3 regions of the Brevibacillus sp. HB1.3 genome follow, and region 3 is predicted to be linked to each of the others. Evidence: riboswitches for the same ligand, from Rfam matches in the RefSeq annotation. Region 3 holds a riboswitch; each other region holds the start of a gene.

Region 1 (7,403 bases), on a different contig from region 3:
CTCCACCTCATGTGCAGGCGGAGCCTTTTCTATTCCTCTCTTAGCCACTCATCTGTTCAGCCAACCAGCCGTAACCCTTATACCCGGGCTGACTCACGATGACGTGATTCGCCCCGAGCGCCTTGTATAACATCGCGTTCCGATGCTCCTGTGTCATCACAAAAATCCGGCAGGAACCCAGTTGCCTGAACAGTGTAACGAAGTCTCGTCCCTCCGCCCACTCATCGGGAAAAATGTAGACGGAATGGTAGAGCAGCAAGGATTCCTGATCGCGGTAGCACTCGTCAAATGAGATGGGCAAAAAACGCTGAATCGTCTTGTCTCCAGACCCCACCGTCAATGAAAAGGCACCAGGATTTCTTCCCCAAAATGCAGGCAAACTGTCGCAGCATAGTGCCTGAACAAAAGAAGTGAATGCTTCCCCCTTGCCCATTACGAGATAGTGCTTCATAGCAGAGCCTCCCCTTCCCTATTGAAGATCCTCGATGGACGAAATGTTCATGTACGAAGGAACCACGAGTCCGATTTTGGTTCCGTCGAGATTCGGACCCAAATCCTCGATTTGCCCACCGAATTTTTTCAAATAGCTCGTATCTGTAGACGGCAGCCACGCTGCAACCATCCCATCTACATCCCCAATGGCCACACCTGCCCACATCGGTCCAGTCTGCACCTGGCTCAATTCGACCTCATACCCCAGCTTCTGCTCAAGCACATGCTCTACGACGTGCGAGCTGGCAATCTCGGAATCCCATGCTACATAAGCGAGAGTCAGCTTCTCTTTTTGGACAGGCTGTATGCCCTCCACCCATTTCGCTACTTTGGCTTCATTGTTTTTTACCCATTCCGCTGCGGCCACTTCCGGATCTTTTCCGTCAATCATTTGAACCATGACCGACTCCATATCCGCTGGCTCCCAGTAGAACTTATCGAGAAATTGATAGGCAGCAGGCTGATCCTCTTTCAGCCCTTTGCGCACGATGGTATGAATTTGTTCCGCTCCGCCAAAGCCGTTCTTTGGGTCCGCCAAGTATTTCAAATCCATCTTTTTAAACATCCAGTGCGGCGTCCAGCCCGTTATGATAATTGGTTCCTTCGCTTCGTACGCCTTGATCAAAGCTGCTGTCATAGCGGCATCTGAGCCTTCGACAAGCTGCCATTTATCCAAGCCATACAGGTTCATGACTTCCTCTGTCTTTACCATCGAGCCTGCTCCTGCGTCGATTCCGATGATTTTGTAGTCGAGCTTTTCTCCTAGTACGTTGTCCGACGTCTCAGAAGGAATCGGACCGACCACCGTTGCTGTCGGTATTTGTGTGTTTGTGTTTTGACTAGAGCAGCCTGCGAGCCAAGCTGTCGCTCCCATCATGACCGCCAATATAGCTGGAACCATTTTGTTCATCATGTGTTTCGCTCCTTTTTTCCTGCATGTTGGGTAAGCCGATCCAAGACGATAGCGATGATCACGATGGATAACCCCGCCTCGAATCCTCTTCCTATATCCACTTGCGAAACGGCGCGATATACATCTGCACCCAAGCCTTTCGCCCCGATCATAGCCGCTATGACCACCATCGACAGGGCGAGCATGATACATTGATTAACTCCCGCCAAGATCGTCGATTTCGCATATGGCAGTTGTACTTTCACGAGCTTTTGCCAGCCAGTTGCGCCAAAGGCGTCCGCCGCTTCCTCCATTTCCGCTGGGACCTGACGAATGCCTAAGTTCGTAAGACGCACGATTGGCGGCAAAGCAAAAATAACGGAGGCAATGACACCCGGCACCTCGCCCAAGCCGAAGAAAAAGATCGCGGGAATTAAATATACGAACGCTGGCATTGTCTGCATCAAATCCAGTACTGGCGTGACGAGATTACGAAACGTATCGTGCCTCGCGCAAAGAATGCCCACCGGAATCCCGATAGTGATCGAAATCATGGTGGCAGTGAGGACAAGTCCCAATGTCTCCATCGTTTCATCCCAGTACCCCAAGTTGTGAATAAGAGAAAGTCCGATCACCGTAAAGACCATAGGCGCTCTCCCTGCAAAAACCCACGTGGCGGCCCCTAGCAGCAAGATGAGAATCAGCGAAGGTATCTCTGCCAAAACCGTGGAGCAGTAAGTCACCATCGTGGAAATGATGATAGACATCGGATCAAACAATACCCCTTTGTACTGGCCCAGCACCTCCACGAATCCTTCCATCCATTCGCCAATCGGCAGCTTAGGCACGGCGTCCATCACTTATCACCTCTGCTCTCTGATGTTCTTGGACATTGACTTTACCTACCAGCCCGCCTAGCACCGCTCCTTTTACGATGACACCCAACAAACGCTGCTGCTCGCCCACTACCGCAATCGGGACATGCAGGTCTGCCATCATCGGGAACAAACTGTGCAGACGTGCGTCAGGTGAAACGGTAGGGAGGTCGGTTTTCATGATCGCCTCCAGTGAATCTCCCGTACTGATCGCGAGTGATACGTCATACGCCGTAATCAATCCGAGCAGTGTGCGCTTTTTGTCCACGACGTACAAGCTGGACACTCCGTTATCCATCATGAGTTGCAGCGCCACTCGGGCCCCTTTGTCTGGCGTGATTGCTTCTGCCCGTTTCATCACATTTTCTGCAACGAGCACCCTGGACAGGTCGGCATCCTCCACGAACTTCCGCACGAATTCATCCGCGGGATCTGCCATGATTTCTTCAGGGCGGCCGATTTGAATGATCTGCCCGTCTTTCATAAAGGCAATCCGGTCGCCCAGCCGCAACGCTTCGTGCAAGTCATGTGTAATGAACAGGATCGTCTTTTTCATCGTCATCTGAAGCTCCAGCAACTCATCCTGCATATCTTTTCGAATGAGCGGGTCCAGTGCACTGAACGCTTCGTCCATCAAGAGAATATCTGGATTATTAGCCAACGCCCGGGCCAATCCGACTCGTTGACGCATCCCTCCGCTCAATTGATCCGGGTACGCATTTTCCCACTCGGTCAATCCAACGAGCGCGAGTGCTTCTCGTGCTTTTTCTTGCCGGAGCTCTGGTGGTACTTGTTGAATCTCCAAACCAAACTCCACGTTTTCCCGAACCGTCCGCTGCGGAAACAGGGCGAAGCTTTGGAAAACCATCCCGAGCTTCTTCCTCCGCACCTCGCGCAAAGCTGTCGCCTTCATGTCCACGATCTCTTCCCCATCGATCTCGATGCTTCCGCTCGTCGGGTCAATCAGTCGATTGCACAGTCGGATTAAGGTTGATTTGCCACTGCCGGACAGGCCCATGATGACGAAGATTTCGCCTTCCTCGACTTCAAAGCTGACCTGATTGACCCCAATGGACTGGCCGGTTTGCTTGTATATTTGTTCTTTCGTACGTCCTTCCGTCAGCAGCTTCAAGGCCAGCTCGGGCTGCTTGCCGAATACTTTTGTCAGTTTATGGACTTTCATTTTGGGCATGGTATCTCTCATCCTTCGTTTTTTCGTAAATGCAAAAAGCCCGCGAAGCTTCCACACTCAAGCAAACCCAAGCAGGCACGCTTGATTTTTACTCGTGTAGAAAATCCGCAGGCTTACGTAATACCTGGCGTCCATTTTCAGGACCCCCTGTACTCTGTCTTCCTGATTTTCGATTGTCAGCGATTTATGTCGTACCAACTGCCTCCCAGCGATCCACACCATCTCCTTCGCGTCTGTATCGCATAAGCTGCTCGTCGGTATTTCCATAAAAAAATAGGCCGATCCATTCTTCTTCTCCAGAACAAAGGTCCCAAAGAAAAAGCCTGTATCGGCCTATCACACGCCCGCAAGGAATCCCCTTGTTGCGCATAAAATGCCTAGACTTTATCCATCCATGACCTTCCCTGCTTTGGCCGACGAGGTTAGCTGACGGGTAGGATGGCAGAGAAGACTTTTCCTCATCCCTCCTGATCACTCAGGATTAACCCCAAAAGATTGGTTCCCCCGCTTCCGAGAATCTCGGAACTAGGCCGTATTGTGTTGCCTCTTATTTAATGGTGATTGTGATTTGAATTATACGCTCGCTTCCAGTTATTGTGAACGTTCGTTTAGCATGGTTTTAACCGGATTCTGTTTTTCTTTATGAGTCGGATTGGATTAGCTGTTCGTTGCTCATAAAATCAAGATATTGGTGCCTTTTACTCGCTGTTGTGGTGGGGAGGAAACAGGAGAAAACGCTCAGATTCTTGGAACCCCTGCGCGGGAGCATGGGGTGCCCGGCTCCGTGAAAAAAAGCGAAACCGCGTCCAAAGTAGTCCATCAAGATGTGTCTCAGAGGTGGACGCTAAAGGCAGTTTCGCTTTTTTTCACTACGCCTCGGTAGGTGTGTCCAAAGATCTTCGCTCATTTCTCCTGTTTCCTCTACGAGCTGTTGTGGGTCTACATGCTTTTTAAAAGACAGCTTGAATGCTGCTTTCAAGATGTAATAAAAAGCTGCTTGGGAAGAAGAACATTTCCAGTCCTAGCGCCTCTGGAGCCCTCCTTAGCTCCGAAATGAATGGCGGGGGTTTTCAGCTTCAACCTCTGAGATTACATCCTCGAAACTCTACTTCTGAAGCGCTCCCGACATTCATTTCGGAGCGGACAGTCTACCCCCTCGCGGGGCGTAGGCCGAAGCGTAGACTGGAAATGGGCTTCTTCCCCTCCACTACAGCCACTTTTACCTCAACACCAAAAAGCTCCCGCCTCAATGAATCAGGCAGGAGCTATGCTTTTCACAAACACGATGATTAAACGACGTCGTAGCCTTGGTCTTCAATAGCTTCTTTCACTGCATCGAGAGTCAAATTGCTCTCGTTATAGGAAACCTCAACCTTTTTTTCAGCCAGGTTGACTTTACCTTCTGCACCCAGATCTTTCAATGTGTTCTCGATGCGCGCTACGCATTTGTTGCAAGACATGCCTTCTACGTTCAATGTGATATTAGTCATGATCAATCTCTCCTTGCATTTTATGTTGTATAGGTAAGGCGGACAAAGCCGCTTGTTACTGTTGTTACAGCTTTACTCGTTGTAGTCTCAGTGCGTTGAGTACGACGGATACGGAGCTGAAGGCCATTGCGGCACCGGCAAGCCATGGAGCGAGTAAGCCTATTGCGGCAATGGGGATGCCCAAGGTGTTGTAGGCCAATGCCCAGAACAGGTTTTGCTTGATGTTGCGGATGGTGAGCTTACTCATTTCGATAGCGTCTGCGACACTAGTCAGTTCTCCGCGCATCAGGGTAATATCGGCTGCTTCCATCGCCACATCTGTACCTGTACCGATTGCCATACCGACGTCAGCGGTAGCGAGTGCTGGAGCATCGTTGATACCATCGCCGACCATCGCGACTTTTTTGCCTTGTTCTTGCAGTTTTTTCACTTCTGCGGCTTTGCCTTCAGGCAGGACTTCTGCGATGACGTGATCTATTCCTGCTTCACGGGCAATGGCCTCGGCGGTTTGACGGTTGTCACCGGTCATCATGATCACAGTCAATCCCATTGCTTTCATGCGCTGAACCGCTTGCTTGGAGGTTGGTTTGATCGTATCCGCTACGGCAATCAAGCCAGCGAGCTTGCCTTCGACGACTGCGAGCATCGCCGTTTTACCGGAGCGCTCCAATGCCAGCATGGTATCAGACACTGCTTGGTACGAAATTTGATATTTTTCCAGCAAACGGCGCGTACCGACGAGTACTTCTTTGCCATGAACCGTTGCTCGGATACCGAAACCAGGAATGGCTTCAAACGAATCTGTATCAGCCGAGGTGATTCCTTTATCTGCAATTCCGCGAACGATGGCTTGAGCCAATGGGTGCTCGGAGTTTTTCTCAGCGGCACCGACCAAAGAGAGCAGCTCTTGCTCTTCGATATCAATGGCGATGATGTCTGTCAGTTCTGGCTCGCCTTTGGTTACAGTCCCTGTTTTATCGAGGACGATCGTATCCAAGTGGTGAGCCGTCTCCAGATGCTCCCCGCCTTTGAACAGGATGCCCAGCTCAGCTGCGCGTCCAGAGCCAGCCATGATTGAGGTCGGTGTTGCCAAACCGAGGGCGCATGGGCAAGCGATTACGAGTACAGCAATTGCTTTTTCCAAAGCCTCACCGAAGTTGCCAGGTATAACGAAAAAGTACCAGATCAAGAAGGTAAGAATAGCAATCCCTACTACGATTGGGACAAAAATCCCGGAGATGCTGTCAGCTACACGCTGAATCGGTGCTTTTGTTCCTTGTGCTTCTTCTACTACTTTAATGATTTGCGCCAGAGCCGTTTCTTTTCCGACTTTGGTTGCCTGGACCTTCAAAAAGCCGTTTTTGTTCAAGGTGGCGCCGATGACGGTATCGCCTGCGGCTTTATCCACCGGAATACTTTCACCAGTCAGCATGGACTCATCAACTGCGGACTGTCCTTCCATGACGATGCCATCGACAGGTACTTTGTCGCCCGGCTTCACGTGAACGATGTCGCCCAGTCTCACTTCTTCTACAGGAATGGTCATTTCTACACCATCCCGTACGACTACTGCTGTTTTTGCTTGTAAGCCCATCAGCTTGCGGATCGCCTCCGAAGAACGTCCCTTTGCTTTCATCTCAAACAGTTTACCCAAAACGATCAACGTGATCAGTACCGCACTGGTCTCAAAGTACAGCTCCAGCATGTGGCCACCATGAGCACCGATGGAGTTGATCGCGACCCATAAACTGTAGAAATAAGCTGCCGAGGTACCGAGAGCAACAAGCACATCCATGTTAGCACTCTTGTTGCGAAGGGCTTTGAAAGCTCCGACGTAAAACTGTGCTCCGATGATGAATTGTACCGGTGTTGCCAATGCGAGCTGTACCCACGGATTCATCAAGCTTTCAGGCAGCCAGATAAACGAGGTGAAGGAAAAGTGGCTCACCATCGACCAGAGCAGTGGGAGCGACAGAATCGCGGAAATCCAGAACTTGCGGGTCTGCCGTTTGATTTCTTCCTGGCGACGATCTACTTTTTCTTCTTCTTTTCCATCTTCCTTGCGAGTCGCCTGATACCCTAGCTTCTCTACCTTTTGAATAAGATCCGTTACACTTACCTGTGAGGAATCGTACTCGACTGTGGCTGTTTCCATCGCCAGGTTCACGTTTGCCTTTAGAACCCCAGCTGTTTTGTTCAAGCCTTTTTCGATCCGTGTGGAGCAAGCCGCACATGTCATTCCCGAGATGTTTAGCTCCACCTTGTCAGTGACGACGCCATAGCCGAGCGATTCAATTTTGGAGCGGATGTCGTCGATGTTCGTTTTCGTTGGGTCGAACACCACTGTGGATTTTTCCAAAGCCAGATTGACGTTGGCGGTCTCCACTCCCTCCATTTTTCCCAAGCCCTTTTCGATGCGCAGTGCACAAGCTGCGCAAGTCATCCCTGAGATTGCGACTGTT
Region 2 (7,403 bases), on a different contig from region 3:
CCATTATCTGTAGACTTTCTGTGTTCAGCTCTCCGGATTTGCCATCGAGATAAAGAAGCTTCCCTTGATCATCTACTAGAAACAAGGAAAAGGCAGAGCTATACATGTCACGGATATTCGAGAGCTTCGTCACCTTTTCTGCTGCTTTCGCTCCTTTTTCCCATTTCAGTACAGTACCGTCTTCTTTCAGTAAAAAGAGTACGCCTTCATGAAGATCGAGCTGCTGAATGTTCTTGATTTTATCCAAACCGGCCAGTTTTTCTGGCGCTTTCTTCTCATCAATCTGCCATACTTCTCCAGCGCTCGTGAGGACATAATCCGTCATGACTTGCTTGGCATCCTTGATCCCGGCTAGCTTGTGCGGTTCATACTTCTTGTCAGATTGAAAGCCCCACTTCCACACTTGCCCATCCTCGGTGAAGGCATAAGAAATACCTGGCCTCCACCCATAGCCTGCTTCATCAAAAATGACGCCTGTTGCAATGGCAGTAATCCCTTCCAGTACCGGCTTATTCCCCAATGGTTTCCAGGACTTCTTCGTTGTATTCGATAGATCTGCTTTTGCATCATCTTGACTGCAAACCTGTAGCTTCACCTCGGTATTGCCCGTCGCACTAACCGTTGCTTCTATCTTTTGGGAAGCTACCTTCGAAGGGGTTGCAGCAACGACGCCCCCTGTCGTCAATAGGGAAAGTACCGCGGTATAGCTCAACACTGCTACCCATTTCTCTCTTTGTACCATCATGAATCTCCTCGCCATCGTCAAATGTAAACATATGTAAGACGTTGGAACCTCGAATTGCGTTACTGTAGATCGCCAGCTTTGTCATCCCTACTTCTGTAGCAATTGCAAGCGGATACAAAAAAGAGCTTTACCATAGATACGGCAAAGCTCCGCTGTTCATTCAGTCTTGTTTTTCACTTGGGTCATCAGTAAGGCTTGGACGGGTGAGACTTCTGTTCGGCTTCCTTGACAGCCGCTCCAGGATTCGTTGCCCCCATCGGTCCGCCCATCTCTTTGCTATTTCCCCCATTACCCTGTGCAACTCCAGCTTTCAAACGCTGAGCGTACTCTTCGTCACATTGGGAGAAGTAACCAAGCATTTTCTCTTGAATGCGTGGATCACAGGAGAGGAGTGCATCCGTCAGATTGGCAATGAGGTCTTCTCTTTCCCAGTCTTCCAAGAGGCGATATCGTTCTCCCGCCTGTTTGAAATCGTTGGTGCGATCAATTTTTTGACGAACGACCTTCCCTTCCACTTCTGGCTGATGATCAGGAGCTGCTTGCTTGGCTTCCTGCAAGCCGCCAATCGTTGATGGCTCATAGTTAATATGCCGCTGCGTCCGATCGACTCGATACAGCATTTGACCGCCTTCCTGATTGGTAGCGACATGCTTTTTGGGAGCGTTGACCGGAAGCTGCAAATAGTTGGCGCCAACCCGATACCGCTGCGTATCGGAGTAGGAAAAGGTCCTTCCTTGCAGAAGCTTGTCATCAGAAAAATCAAGTCCATCCACTAAAACACCTGTCCCAAATGCTACTTGCTCGACTTCAGCAAAATAGTTATCCGGATTTTTATTCAATACCATTTTGCCTACTGGAAGAAACGGAAACTGATCTTCCGGCCATATTTTCGTTGGATCAAGCGGATCAAAATCGAGTTCAGGATGATCGTCATCACTCATGATTTGGACGCACATTTCCCACTCTGGATATTCTCCTCGCTCAATCGCTTCATACAAGTCCTGCGTGGCATGATTGAAGTTTTTCCCTTGGATCTCTTCCGCCTGTTTTTGTGTCAAATTCTTAATTCCTTGCGCTAAAGGCTGCCAATGGTATTTGACCAGGACCGCTTTTCCTTCATGGTTTACCCACTTGTACGTGTTTACGCCAGAGCCTTGCATTTGTCGATAGTTCGCTGGTATTCCCCACGGGGAGAACAAAAACGTAATCATATGCATGGCCTCAGGGGTGTTCGAGATGAAGTCAAAGATCCGTTCCACGTCTTGAATGTTTGTGACAGGATCTGGCTTGAACGCATGGACAAGATCAGGAAACTTCATGGCATCCCGAATGAAAAAAACTTTGAGGTTATTGCCCACCAGATCCCAGTTCCCGTCCTCTGTATAGAACTTCACCGCGAACCCACGTGGATCGCGCAATGTTTCGGGCGAATGTGTGCCATGATTCACCGTAGAAAACCGCACAAACACAGGCGTTTTTTTCCCCCGCTCCGAAAACAGCTTTGCCCTCGTGTACGTAGAAATCGACTCATCACCTACGGTTCCATACGCTTCGAAATAGCCATGTGCCCCTGCACCTCGACTATGCACGACACGTTCAGGTGTTTTCTCCCGATCAAAATGCGTGATTTTTTCAAGAAAATCGTAATTCTCCAGAACGGTTGGCCCGCGATTTCCAACTGTCCGCAAGTTTTGGTTGTCTGTGATCGGATGGCCTTGACGATTCGTCAGGATATTATCTTCTGCCTGGTTGATGGACTTGCTCTTTTCATCCATATGAATCCTCCCTGTCCAGTTTTTCTCATGTGTGGTTCATAACCATGGTTACCGAATGAGGGATTCTTTATGCGAAAAGACTAAATCGCTTCGTACGCAAAATCATCGTTAAGCACTGGAACTGCGCCACTCTGATTCCACTGCGCTGCAAGTTCGACATCTTCCGGGTACCCCATACTGATCAGCTCTTGGCCAGAAGCACATTTCTGCAAGTAAGCAGGAAGATGATCTTGGGTCACTCGAAAGGCTGCCACTGCTATTTCGGCCTCTGGTGACAATCGATACCCTGTCAGTTCATGAAGTAGCGCACCTGCCGCAATCATATCTTCAATAGCGGGTCGCAATGCTCCATTCCCCCACCGCTCACCGCAAGCAATGACGGTTACGGTTCCATTCTGCTGCTGTATGTATCTGGCCACAGATGGCGCGTTTCTCAAGCAGGCAGCGATTACCTTCGCACCAGTTTTCTTCGCCAACACGGTACAGGTCGATCCGTTTGGCGAGGGTAATACGATTCTACTTCCCATTGGAACCGTTTTCAGACAGGCGGGTGAAAGGGAGATTGGTTCTCCGCGTTTTCCAGCGAGCAGCGCTGCTTTTTGTTTGGCGAATGCTACGGTGGACTCGTCCTTTACCTGATAAGGATAAACGATACCTCCTCGTCCCGTTACGATATCGACACACGTGCTGAAGGAGAGCACATCGATAATGACGATCATATCCGATGCTGCTCCGACCTGTTCTACCCCTTCGTATCCCCAATCAAATCGAGCTGTATAGTCTAGTTGTTTGCATACAGTTCTATCTCCCAAACCCTCCACCATCCTCTATCCAAAATAGTTACTCGTCCCCTTACGTTCGCCGTTACAAATTAAGACAAGAAACAATATCGTATTATTGTCCCACTAGATTAAAAAGAATGGAGTGAACATGGATGTCTGAAATCGAATACGACGACGATCAAGGTAATTCGGAAAAAAGAAATCACAGACGCCCAAGAAAAAATACTGTGAGAACGACCGGTATTTTGCAAAACAACCTCGCCCGTGCTCTTACCGCTCACCTCGACCTAGTAAATCTGAACACAGAAGCGGTTGAAGTACGTGTGCAAGTATTAAACTGGGGTAACGCAGTTACGCAAACGAATCCAGTTAGCACTTTGCTTGACATCACGCAATTAATCCCTGCGAATACTCGCACTGCTTTCAATGCACTGGTCCCCGCTTCTTTCCACTATGAAGTGCGCCTTACCGTAGCAGAAAACAACAGAAATGTCCTTCTCACCACTTATGGCCGTACTTCTATCGGCGGCGGTCAAGTTGTTGGTCTTACCGTTCTTGACAGTCAATTCCAAACTGTCGAAATCGAAACTTGTATTTAACTATCTTGTAGGAAGAAAATGAGGAATTATGGTGGGACGCCATAGTTCCTTTTTTCATCCATTCGCATGCAGGAAAAGGCGCTTGGGACGACCACGACAAAAAAAGAAACTGCCCTCGAAAGGACAGTTTCTTTGAAAAGGAGACTTACAGTTTTACTACGTTCTCAGCTTGTGGGCCACGGTTGCCTTGAACGATGTTGAATTGAACTTTTTGACCTTCGTCCAAAGTTTTGAAACCGTCACCTTGGATTGCGCTGAAGTGAACGAATACATCGTCTCCGCCTTCTACTTGAATGAAACCGAAACCTTTTTCTGCGTTAAACCATTTTACTGTTCCGTTCGTTTGCATCTAAAAAAACCTCCAAAAATTCAATTTGAATATGCTAGTCATATTTACCGAAGCAAATAAAGCTCACATATCATGAAGAAATACCAGATCATGTGCGATGATACGCCTTCATGATATGTGAATTTTACTTATTCAGTAAATATGCAAATGTCATAGGACGGAACTGCAAAATTAAAAACTAAACCTTTTGAAAACCTAAAACAATGAAAGCCCTTCCTCTCTTCCATCCTTGCGGCTCCGATGACCGCGCCAGTGTGAATCGGGGATTCAAAAATGTTATCCATCAGCATACAAACACCTCGATGAATGATTAGGTATCAATTTTTCAAGTAGCAACCTCATTCTACCATGGTTGTCCAATAAAAGCAACCGTTCACCCTTATTCTGGACGATGCGGAACTCTGATACAATAGGATTGGGAGGGATTACATTGCAAAATCATATTTTGACAACCATTCAATTATCCGAAATGCTTGAAAAGAAAGTGCCCGTACTTTTATTGGACGTACGCGACGCCGAGAAATTTGTTTCCGGCAGCCTCGTTCACGAAAGCGCATCGACGCAAAACGTCCCCTATCTTCTAATGAAAGAACAGGACAAGCCGCTTGATGAAGAAACCGAAAAACTCGCGCAAAATGTGCAGATCGTTACCTTATGTACAACAGGTAACAAAGCTCAAAAAGCTGCGGCTCTCCTTCGTGAGCATGGTTTCCATGCAAATGCATTGGAAGGCGGCTTAACCGCCTGGAAGGAACAATCAAACGAAACAAAATGAGCCTAATTTATCAACGATTCTAGCTATTTGCCATATATTACTCCTTTATTTCGATTGGGATTGTCTGATATCGTTGTTCATGCCAAACGAAATAAGCCGAGACTTCCTCTTTGAAAAGGAAGTGCGGGGGACTTTTTTGTGGATGAGCTATTCCACATTGGGGTGAATCGCCACACTGGCGTAGGGTTGTTTCCTCAATCCGAATCCGACAACTAACCTCGTAGGCAAAAAAAAGGAGAGATTTGTTTTATGAAACGTTTTGGTTCTGTTACAATCGCGATGACTCTTGGTCTGGGCTTGGCTTTGACAGGGTTTGCTTCTTCTGCTTCCGCAGCATCTAACTGCCCATTGAAGAACGGACAATTCCAATTCAATGTGGGTCAAAATATGGGACAATTCCAAAAAGCACCAAATGCTCAACAGTTTCTTAACTTTTTCCAAAAGCAAGGCTTTGTTCCTGGCCAGCCACAAGCAGTACAGCTAATGCAACCTGTTAAGCAAGGACAAGCTACACCTGTACAACAACCATGCCCGTATCAACCAGGATCTTTCCAACAAGCTCCCGTACAACAAGCTCCAGTACAACAAACACCAGCACAACCAGTACAAACAGCACCAGCACAACCTACCAATACTGTCACTGAGCCTGCCGCTCCAGTAAATCAAGCGGATCAAGCTAAGACGGGTGATTTTGCGAAACAAGTCGCTGATTTGGTAAACCAAGAACGTGCAAAAGCAGGTCTCAAGCCTGTTCAAATGGATGCAACACTGTCCAAAGTAGCTTTGGCAAAAGCACAAGATATGTCTGCTAACAACTATTTTGACCACAACAGCCCAACGTACGGTTCCCCATTTGACATGATGAAGCAGTATGGCATTCAATACTCGACTGCAGGTGAGAATATCGCCATGGGTCAACAGAGTCCACAAGAAGTCATGCAACAATGGATGAACAGTGAAGGCCACCGCCAAAACATTATGAACCCTGACTTCACGAAAATTGGTGTCGGCTTCACAAATGGCTACTGGGTACAAGAATTTATCGGGTAACACGCTTTGCACGAAACGAAAAGCCGGTTTCTCTTAATCGAGACCCGGCTTTTTCGTGTAGGCATTATTCCGGCTGTGTTTCAGAAGCCTGTTTTTTGGGGGTACAGCAGCTTTCCTGCTCATCTAGCAAAGCAACGTCCTTTTGATTCATTTCTTGCTTGGTTGGGTAAGCAGATACTTGCTGCAGCTCGGCATTGACATCAGACGATTGTTTCATCCGTATGGCCCCCTCGCCGTTTTTGGTGGTGCATCCCTAGTATGCACGCGGTTCTAAACGACTCATTCCTAAGGAACACTGGAAGCACATGCAAATGAACCTATCTGCTAATAATATGTTCAAGGTCTTTTAGGGCAGCCGCTGCTGCCGCGACAGGATCTGATTTTCCTCCAACGACCAATAAATCTCCCATGACATCTGTTTCTACCCTGATTGCTTTTGTCGTACCTAATACGGATGCAAACGGATGGGTAAAATCCACCGCACATAGCTCAACTGCTACTGTAAGCGTACCATTCGCTTCCTTTTGGATCGTTCCGATCAGCTTGGGAATCTTCGTATGCTTTTTCCACGTCTCGATTTGTAACGAGGTTATTTCGCGAATACTTGCGCGTGCGATATCGGTTAGATTTACTTGCCCGCCAAAAGCAGCGTTTGCCAGGATCGTGAGCTTCGAAGCTGTATCCCAACCATCGATATCGTAAGAGGGGTCCGGTTCGGCAATCCCCATCTTCTGAGCGAGCTCGACTGCTTCTGTACAGGTGAGCCCCTCTTCCATCATTTTTGTAAGCACGAAGTTCGTCGTTCCCGTAAAAATACCTTCAACTCGTTTTACTTCACAGCCTGCCAGGTTATACTGCAAAAGATCGATCGTCGGCAGAGCTGCTGCTGTTGCCCCACTAATTTTCAACGCGGTACCATGTTTTTTGGCAAGAGCGGCCAAACTAGCATAATCAACAACTAGCGCACCTTTTGAAATCGCGATCGCATGCATGGCATTCTCCAATGCATACCGAATATAAGTCAGACCAGGTCCACCCTCTTTTTCAGATGGACCTGCCTCGATGAGTACGTCTGCTTGAACTGATTTGATAAACTCCAGCGCGTTCCAGGTTGGGTTCCCTGCTTGTTTTGTATGAGCATAGTCTGCCCATTTCCCTGAATCGATTCCGTTCTCATCATAGAGGCCGGACGTTGAACGAACGATTCCCACGAGTCTGACATCCGCTTGATATAGCTCGCGGTACCGCTCCCGTCGCTCTTCCAGCAGTCTGGCTACCTGCTGTCCTACTGTTCCGAAGCCTGTCACCATAATATTCCAACGTTTCAT
Region 3 (7,403 bases):
GAGGAGAACATTGAAATCTACTATGTAAAGGCTACTGATGCAGTTACGCACATCCCGGTTGTGGCTGGTGAGAGCTACGAAATATCGGGCAATAACGTGGATGGATTTATCATTACGGTGTTTCATCAGGAGGCACGTAATGAACGTGGGTAGTGAAAAGCAGTATGGCGGGCTGGATCGATTCCGAATCATGGCAGCGATTCTTGTTATCGCCATTCATACTTCTCCGCTGCTATCCATAAGCGAATGGGCTGATTTTACACTGACACGGATAATAGCCAGGGTGGCAGTTCCATTTTTCTTTATGTGCACAGGATTTTTCTTCATGCAAAAGCTTGGCACAGATCGCAACAGAAATGCGTTTATGCTAAAGCCGTTTTTATGGAAGGTAGGAAGGCTATATTTGCTTTCGATCCTTCTCTATCTTCCTGTGAATGTGTATGCAGGGTATTTTACGGATGGATTTACTGTATTTTCAGCAGTGAAAGACCTCTTGTTTAACGGGACCTTGTATCATCTGTGGTATTTCCCTGGCATTATGCTGGGAGTGTGTATCAGTACTTTTTTATATACGAGACTATCGATATGGAATACATTTTGGGTGACTTTGCTGCTGTATGGCATCGGGCTATTGGGAGACAGCTACTTTGGCTTGGTACAGATGAGTCCGTACGTGGACAGTATCTACCAATCGATGTTTATTTTGTTTGATTACACGCGGAACGGCATATTTTTTGCCCCTGTGTTTATTGTCATGGGAGGGATGATTGCCAATACTGCCCATAACCGCAGACGGAAAAAGAACAAGGTCGCAACGTATGCTATCGGGTTTGTTTTGTTTGGAAGTATGCTGGTAATGGAAGGCTTGCTTTTGCACGCTTATCAGCTGCAACGCCATGATAGTATGTATATTTTTTTGATACCGTGCATGTATTTTCTCTTTCAACTTTTGTTGTTCTGGAAAGGCAAGAATCGCCCAACTTTACGAAAGCTGAGCCTGTATGTTTATGTCATTCATCCACTGTGTATTGTGCTCAGTCGCGGGGCGGCCAAAGTGACGGGACTGACAGGGCCGCTTGTTGAAAACAGCATGGTGCATTTTACGCTGGTCACAGTGCTGTCGTTTGTTCTTTCTGTGATGGCGATGAAGGTGATCCAGCGCCTTCGAAGTGGGAAACCGGATCAAATCGAGCGAGCATGGGCTGATATCCATCTCCCGCACCTCCAACATAATGTCAGGGAAATCCAGCGGGTTCTCCCCAAGGATTGTGCAGTGATGGCAGTCGTTAAGGCGCAGGCATATGGTCACGGCGGATGGCAAATCGCGAGGTTCTTAAACAAGCTCGGGATTGATCACTTCGCCGTTGCCACAATCGATGAAGGAATCGAGCTACGGAAGAAGGGCGTAAAAGGGGAGATTCTGGTGCTTGGCTATACGGATGAGCGTCGTATACGCCAAATCGCCCGTTTCAAACTGACGCAAACCGTAGTAGATGACGAATATGCCCAAAAACTGAATGGCTACAACGTGAAAATCCCTGTTCATATCAAGATCGACACGGGGATGGGGAGACTCGGGGAATCTTGGGAACACACGGAAAAAATCGCGTCCATGTATCGATATAAGCATTTGCAGGTAGGCGGTACCTTTACGCATCTGAGTGTGGCTGACAGTTCGGAAGCCTCGGATATCGCATACACGAAAAATCAAATCGCCCGTTTCCAAAACGTGATCCATCAGCTGAAGGAAAAGGGGATCGATCCACAGAAGCTGCACGTCCAAAGCAGTTACGGCGTGCTGAATTACGGGGAGCTGCAATACGATTATGCTCGAATGGGGATCGCTCTCTACGGGATGTTGAGCAAGCAGGGAGACAAGGTAAAAACAAGCGTCGACCTACGACCTGTGCTATCACTAAAAGCAAGAGTTGTGCAGGTAAAACAGGTAGAAAAAGGAGCATCCGTGGGCTATGGACGCGCCCACACAGCGCAGAAGGACAGTAAGATTGCCATCGTATCCATCGGATATGCAGACGGGGTTCCGCGCATGCTGTCACAAGTGGGGGCTACCTGCTTGATTAGAGGAAAAAGGAGACCGATTATTGGCTTTGTCTGCATGGATCAGCTTATTGTAGATATTACAGATATGGAAGAGGTGCAAAAAGGGGACGTTGTGACCTTTATCGGCAGAGATCAAGAGGAGGAGATCACTGCTGAGGAAATGGCCCAATCGTGTAAAACCATTACGAACGAGCTGGTAAGCCGTTTGGGAGAACGGGTTAAAAGAGTCTATCATGATTGATCTTTGGACGAAAACGAGTATAGGGAGTGGTTCATTTTTTCCATGGCGAAGGGGAGACATAGCTTTCGTTTCAAAATGCTAGGGCTTCTTGGGTTTGGCATGCTTCTGGCCGCTATCGTAACCTATCTGCTCTATAAAGTGCTCCAGTTTTACTATCGGGTGGGGGTTAAGTACGAAGATCCGCTCGCCCAGGTTCGTTATTTCATCAGGGAGATGGGGGATATCAATTTCTTTTTGATTGTCTTTGCTCCCATTGCGATCTTGTTTTTTTATCTTCTGACCAAACGGTATGCTGGTTACTTTCGGGAGATTTCTACGGGCATTCATTATCTCGCGAGTGGAGACTTTACACGGCATGTCCATATTCCATCCAATGATGAGTTTGCAGAAATCGCCAAGGATATTAATACAGCCAGCGAAATGCTGCAAAAGGCGGTAGAAAGAGGGGATTTCGCCGAAAACAGCAAGGATCAGCTTGTTTTGAATCTGGCGCATGATTTGCGTACACCACTGACATCTGTTCTGGGTTATCTGGATCTCATTTTGCGAGATGAGCAGATGCCACATGAACAGATGCGGCATTATGTGACAATTGCTTTTACCAAGTCGCATCGATTGGAAAAGCTGATTGATGAGCTATTCGAAATTACCAGAATGAATTACGGCATGGTTACCATCGAGCAAAAGGTCATTGATTTGAGTGAATTGCTAGTCCAGTTAAATGAAGAGCTGTATCCTTCCTTTGAGAAAAATGAGCTCGTCGCGCGGTGTACGGTTGCTGCCCAATTAGTGATCGTGGGAGATGGGGAGCTGCTGGCACGCGTATTTGAGAATATACTGACCAACGCGATACGCTACGGGGGAGATGGCCAATTTATCGATTTGAACGCTTATCGTGAGGGCGATGAAGTGGTTGTGCAAATCATGAATTACGGTGACCAGATACCAGAGGAGGCGCTACCGCATATTTTTGAAATGTTTTTTACTGGCGACAAAGCGCGAACGCATCAAGGGGGAGGCACAGGACTCGGCCTGTTTATTGCCAAAAATATCGTCGAGAAGCATCGGGGAACGATTTCTGTCCAAAGTGATTTGATTCGAACATGCTTTGAGGTCAGGCTGCCGTATGGATGAAAGGATGGAAAAAATAAAAAATGGAGACGCTTCAATATTTGGTAGAATATTCTTGTAACGGGACAAATTAACTTCGGGGGAGTTATGAATAAAAACACATGGACATTGATAGGTGCGGTAGTTATTGCTGGAATATCATCGGCTACTTGGGCTGGGGCCATTAACCAAGGGGATAAGGAAGCACTACAGGCATATAAAAAGATGGAACAGGCACGTAACCAAGGGAATGAACCCTTAAGCAAATTGAGTAGTAATGTAACCCTTTCGGATTTTTCAATTCAGGGAGCTGTTTTACCAGAAGCGGATAAAATACGTAAATACAACGATACGAATATGCAAGGATTACTATCTTCAACGGATGAAAAACTTTCCTTCATTATGGAAGGGGATGAAGTAAAAGGTATAGTTTTAGCAACAGATACAAAGCCAATCATGGCTGGTGGTGAAAAAACTGGTCCTGAATTGTTTACCCTTTACGAGAACATGAAAAATACACTCGGGGAAGATGTAAACATTACGTACTTTAGTTATGCAGGTGGGTTTATCTTCGTTGCAACTGATAGGGAAGGTGAGGAAAGCTTGTGGCTCGATCGACGTGCTTCTACTTTTTTAGAACTTCCTTCGCACAAGCAACTCAAATCTGAAGAAGTTGTAGAAAAAATTCGAGAAGGTGCGGAATCGGTGGTTGAAGAAAAGACAAACGAACTAGAAATGGGAAGTAAATCTGAATAAAGCGTATAAAGCTAGCTGTTGGCTTTTCACGGAGATTGATAGATGTTCAAAGGCCACTCCAGACAAGGCTGGGAAAAAACAAGAAAGCCGGGTCCCCGCTAGAGGACTCGGCATTTATATCCAAATTTCATTATCCGATGAATTCTTGTGCCCAGTATCCATTCACAAAGCCTACACCGATTTTGGTGAAGGAAGGATTCATGATGTTTTGACGGTGTCCTTCACTGTTCATCCATTGGTTCATGACTTCTTCAGCGGTACGTTGACCCATGGCGATGTTCTCACCCGCGGTCATAGAAGATACACCGAATTGTTTCATCATGTCAAATGGAGAGCCATACGTAGGGCTTGTATGGTCAAAGTAGTTGTTGTTGGACATATCAGCCGCTTTTGCTTGTGCAACTTTATTCAGGGAAGCATCCAGTTCCACTGGCTTCAAACCTGCTTTTGCACGCTCTTGGTTTACCAAATCAGTTACTTGCTTCCCAACAGAGGAAGCATCCACTTGTTGGTTAGCTTGTTTTACTGGCTGTTGAGCTGGCTGCTGTTGATTCGCTGGTGCTGCGTAAGGTGCTTGCATTTGCGGTTGGACAGGTTGCATATATGGTTGATATCCGTATTGCGGACATGTGGTAGCTGCAGAAGCTGTGTTAGAAAAGCCGGAAAGAACAAATCCCAATCCCAATGTCGCGATTGCAACAGTACCAAGGCGTTTCATATTCACATCGTCTCCTTTTTTTGGCCTACGAGGTTAGTTGACGGATTCGGATTGAGGAAACAACCCTACGCACTTTGGCGATTCACCCCATGCAGATCTCTCATCTGCAAGTAAAAAAGATCCCCCGCACTTCCATTCGAGAGGAAGTTTCGGCTGTTTTGTTTGGCATGACCTAGAATAACAGAGATTCACCGGTGAAAGATACCCGTAAAATTTGGTAGGATTAATAAGAATATCAGCATCAGTCTCATACTTTATTTTCTCTGAACAATAGAAAATGGGCTAGGGAACCTCATTCCCTAACCCATTTTTTCATTCATTTCGTTTAAATCAAATTCTCCGGATTCAAGCCTTCCAGCTCTGGCAATACAAAGCGCCCATCTTTTCTGATCAGCACATCGTCAAACCAGATTTCTCCGCCACCGTATTCAGGGCGTTGGATTTGGACCAAGTCCCAGTGAACGGAGGAGCGGTTGCCATTGTCTGCTACTGTGTAAGCATTTCCTGGCGTGAAGTGGAAGCTGCCCGCGATTTTTTCGTCAAACAGGATGTCCAGCATCGGGTGGAGGATGTGCGGGTTGAAGCCGATCGCGAATTCTCCGATATAGCGTGCGCCCTCGTCCGTGTCGAGGATATCGTTCAATGCTTTAGTATTGGAGCTGGTCGCCTCCACGATTTTGCCTTCTTTGAAAGTGAATTGCACATCATTGAAGGTAATGCCGTTGTAGATCGATGCCGCGTTGTAGAAAATCGTTCCTTCCACGGAATCGCGTACAGGAGCGGTGTATACTTCGCCATCCGGGATATTGCGTTTGCCGTCACACTTGATGGCATTGATTCCTTTAATGGAGAAGCGCAGGTCCGTTTTTGGACCGACGATGCGTACACGATCAGTGCGCTCCATCAGCTCTTTCAACGGAGTCATGGCAGCGGACATTTTCGCGTAGTCCAGATTGCAGACGGAGAAGTAGAAGTCCTCAAAGCTCTCGAGACTCATTTTGGATAGCTGTGCCATCGACTTGTTTGGGTAGCGAAGTACAACCCAGCGTTTGTTCGGAACGCGCTCGTTTGTATGTACAGGTTGATACAGGACGCGAGCGTAAATGCCCATTTTGTCTTCTGGTACGTCGGCATACTCGTTGATGTTGTCGTAGGCGCGGATGGCGATGTAAGCGTCCATGTCCTTCATCCGGTCATACTCGTATTTTGCCATCAGAGCCATGTGTTCTTCGCTCGTGCCTTGATAGAGTGCACGCATGACTTCCTGGTCTTTCAGGGTGACCAGAGGCAGAGCCCCAACTGCAAATGATTCACGCACAAGTGCACGAACGAGTTCAGGTTGCAGGCCTGTATTTTCGATCAGAACTTTTTCGCCTTTTTGCAAATGGAGTGAGTAACGGACGAGACGGCTTGCCAGTTCATTAATACGTGGATCTGCCATGGTGGTAACCTCCGTAGTAAAATAATTTTGATTAATGATTAATTTGTATTATTACATAACTGAGCGAAGGCTCGCCAGTGTGTTTGATGCTTCGATTACAGGCAAGCCTCGTAGATCGCGGTTACATCGGATTCATTCAATTTTCGTGAGCTAGGCAGATACCCGATTCCGCGTCCGCCGATGCGAACTGCTTCTTCGGCCATTTGGGCCAGCGATTGTTTGGTCACACCGAAGTCAGACAGACGTTCTGTGATTCCCATGCGCTCATACCACCGGCGAACGGCATCAATCGTTGCTCGTGCTGCTTCGCCCTCGTTCTCCATCGTAACACCAAAACAATGACGTCCCATACGGGCTAGTCTCTCGGGACGGTCTTGCAATATCACCTGTTCGAAATAAGGAAGGGACAGGATCGCCAGTCCACGACCGTGAGCCATATCATAGATTCCGCTCAGTGGATGTTCAATTCCGTGCAACGGCATGCCAGCACCGCGACCGCCAGCAGCGAAGGGACTGATGCCCAGCGTGCTCGCCCATAAAAGGGTGGATCGTGCTTCAGCGTTGTCTGGTTGCTGGATCGCTGTGATGGAGTGCTCGACGACGAGGCGAATGAGTGTTTCGGAAATCCCGTCCTGAACGTGGGTCCCTTCCGCGCTGATCAAATAGTTTTCAAACAGATGGGAAAAGATATCGGCGCAAGACTCCGCTGTGACGCGAGCCGGAACGGTAAAGGTGACAGACGGGTCAAGAATGGCAATCTTCGGGTAAAGTGCTGGACCGTTGATCGAAGATTTTTCATGCGTGTCCCAATGAGTCAGGACGCTGATATGGTTTGCTTCCGAACCTGTGGCGGCTACTGTCGGGACGGTCATGATCGGCAGTGCTTCCTGAACGGGTACCAGTAATTGACCAGAACCGCTCGGATTTCCCCGCATGTAATCGTAAATCGGGCGTCCGGAAACGGCTGCCGCCGCAATCGCTTTGGAGGCATCCATTACGGAGCCGCCACCGATAGCCAGAATGAAGTCACACTGATGCTCACGCGCAAGCGCAGCTCCGGCATCAACCGTTGCGGT

The links. A riboswitch is a leader RNA that binds a small molecule or an ion and turns the genes downstream of it on or off. The one in region 3 is predicted to bind cyclic di-AMP.
Region 1: it holds a riboswitch for cyclic di-AMP, as region 3 does, so the genes downstream of both, HPY31_RS24700 (hypothetical protein) here and HPY31_RS18130 (CAP domain-containing protein) in region 3, are expected to answer to the same signal.
Region 2: it holds a riboswitch for cyclic di-AMP, as region 3 does, so the genes downstream of both, HPY31_RS04390 (CAP domain-containing protein) here and HPY31_RS18130 (CAP domain-containing protein) in region 3, are expected to answer to the same signal.

Annotation. Positions count from the first base shown of each region.
Region 1 covers NZ_JABMIT010000013.1:148,371-155,773, forward strand. Annotated here, with positions in the region: gene HPY31_RS24680 (hypothetical protein) at 41-451, opposite strand; gene HPY31_RS24685 (glycine betaine ABC transporter substrate-binding protein) at 470-1,405, opposite strand; gene HPY31_RS24690 (ABC transporter permease) at 1,402-2,241, opposite strand; gene HPY31_RS24695 (quaternary amine ABC transporter ATP-binding protein) at 2,225-3,451, opposite strand; gene HPY31_RS24700 (hypothetical protein) at 3,509-3,718, opposite strand; cyclic di-AMP (ydaO/yuaA leader) riboswitch at 3,847-3,993, opposite strand; gene HPY31_RS24705 (cation transporter) at 4,741-4,941, opposite strand; gene HPY31_RS24710 (heavy metal translocating P-type ATPase) at 5,006-7,403, opposite strand, start outside.
Region 2 covers NZ_JABMIT010000001.1:926,723-934,125, forward strand. Annotated here, with positions in the region: partial or broken gene HPY31_RS29140 (RCC1 domain-containing protein) at 1-760, opposite strand, end outside; gene HPY31_RS04365 (catalase) at 931-2,520, opposite strand; gene HPY31_RS04370 (2-phosphosulfolactate phosphatase) at 2,601-3,341, opposite strand; gene HPY31_RS04375 (hypothetical protein) at 3,530-3,901, shown strand; gene HPY31_RS04380 (cold-shock protein) at 4,047-4,250, opposite strand; gene HPY31_RS04385 (rhodanese-like domain-containing protein) at 4,681-5,025, shown strand; cyclic di-AMP (ydaO/yuaA leader) riboswitch at 5,110-5,267, shown strand; gene HPY31_RS04390 (CAP domain-containing protein) at 5,275-6,075, shown strand; gene HPY31_RS04395 (hypothetical protein) at 6,140-6,292, opposite strand; gene HPY31_RS04400 (homoserine dehydrogenase) at 6,393-7,403, opposite strand.
Region 3 covers NZ_JABMIT010000007.1:231,118-238,520, reverse strand. Annotated here, with positions in the region: gene HPY31_RS18150 (M15 family metallopeptidase) at 1-153, shown strand, start outside; gene vanT (serine racemase VanT catalytic subunit) at 140-2,302, shown strand; gene HPY31_RS18140 (sensor histidine kinase) at 2,345-3,436, shown strand; gene HPY31_RS18135 (hypothetical protein) at 3,521-4,168, shown strand; gene HPY31_RS18130 (CAP domain-containing protein) at 4,299-4,886, opposite strand; cyclic di-AMP (ydaO/yuaA leader) riboswitch at 4,894-5,051, opposite strand; gene HPY31_RS18125 (aminopeptidase) at 5,212-6,327, opposite strand; gene HPY31_RS18120 (iron-containing alcohol dehydrogenase) at 6,423-7,403, opposite strand, start outside.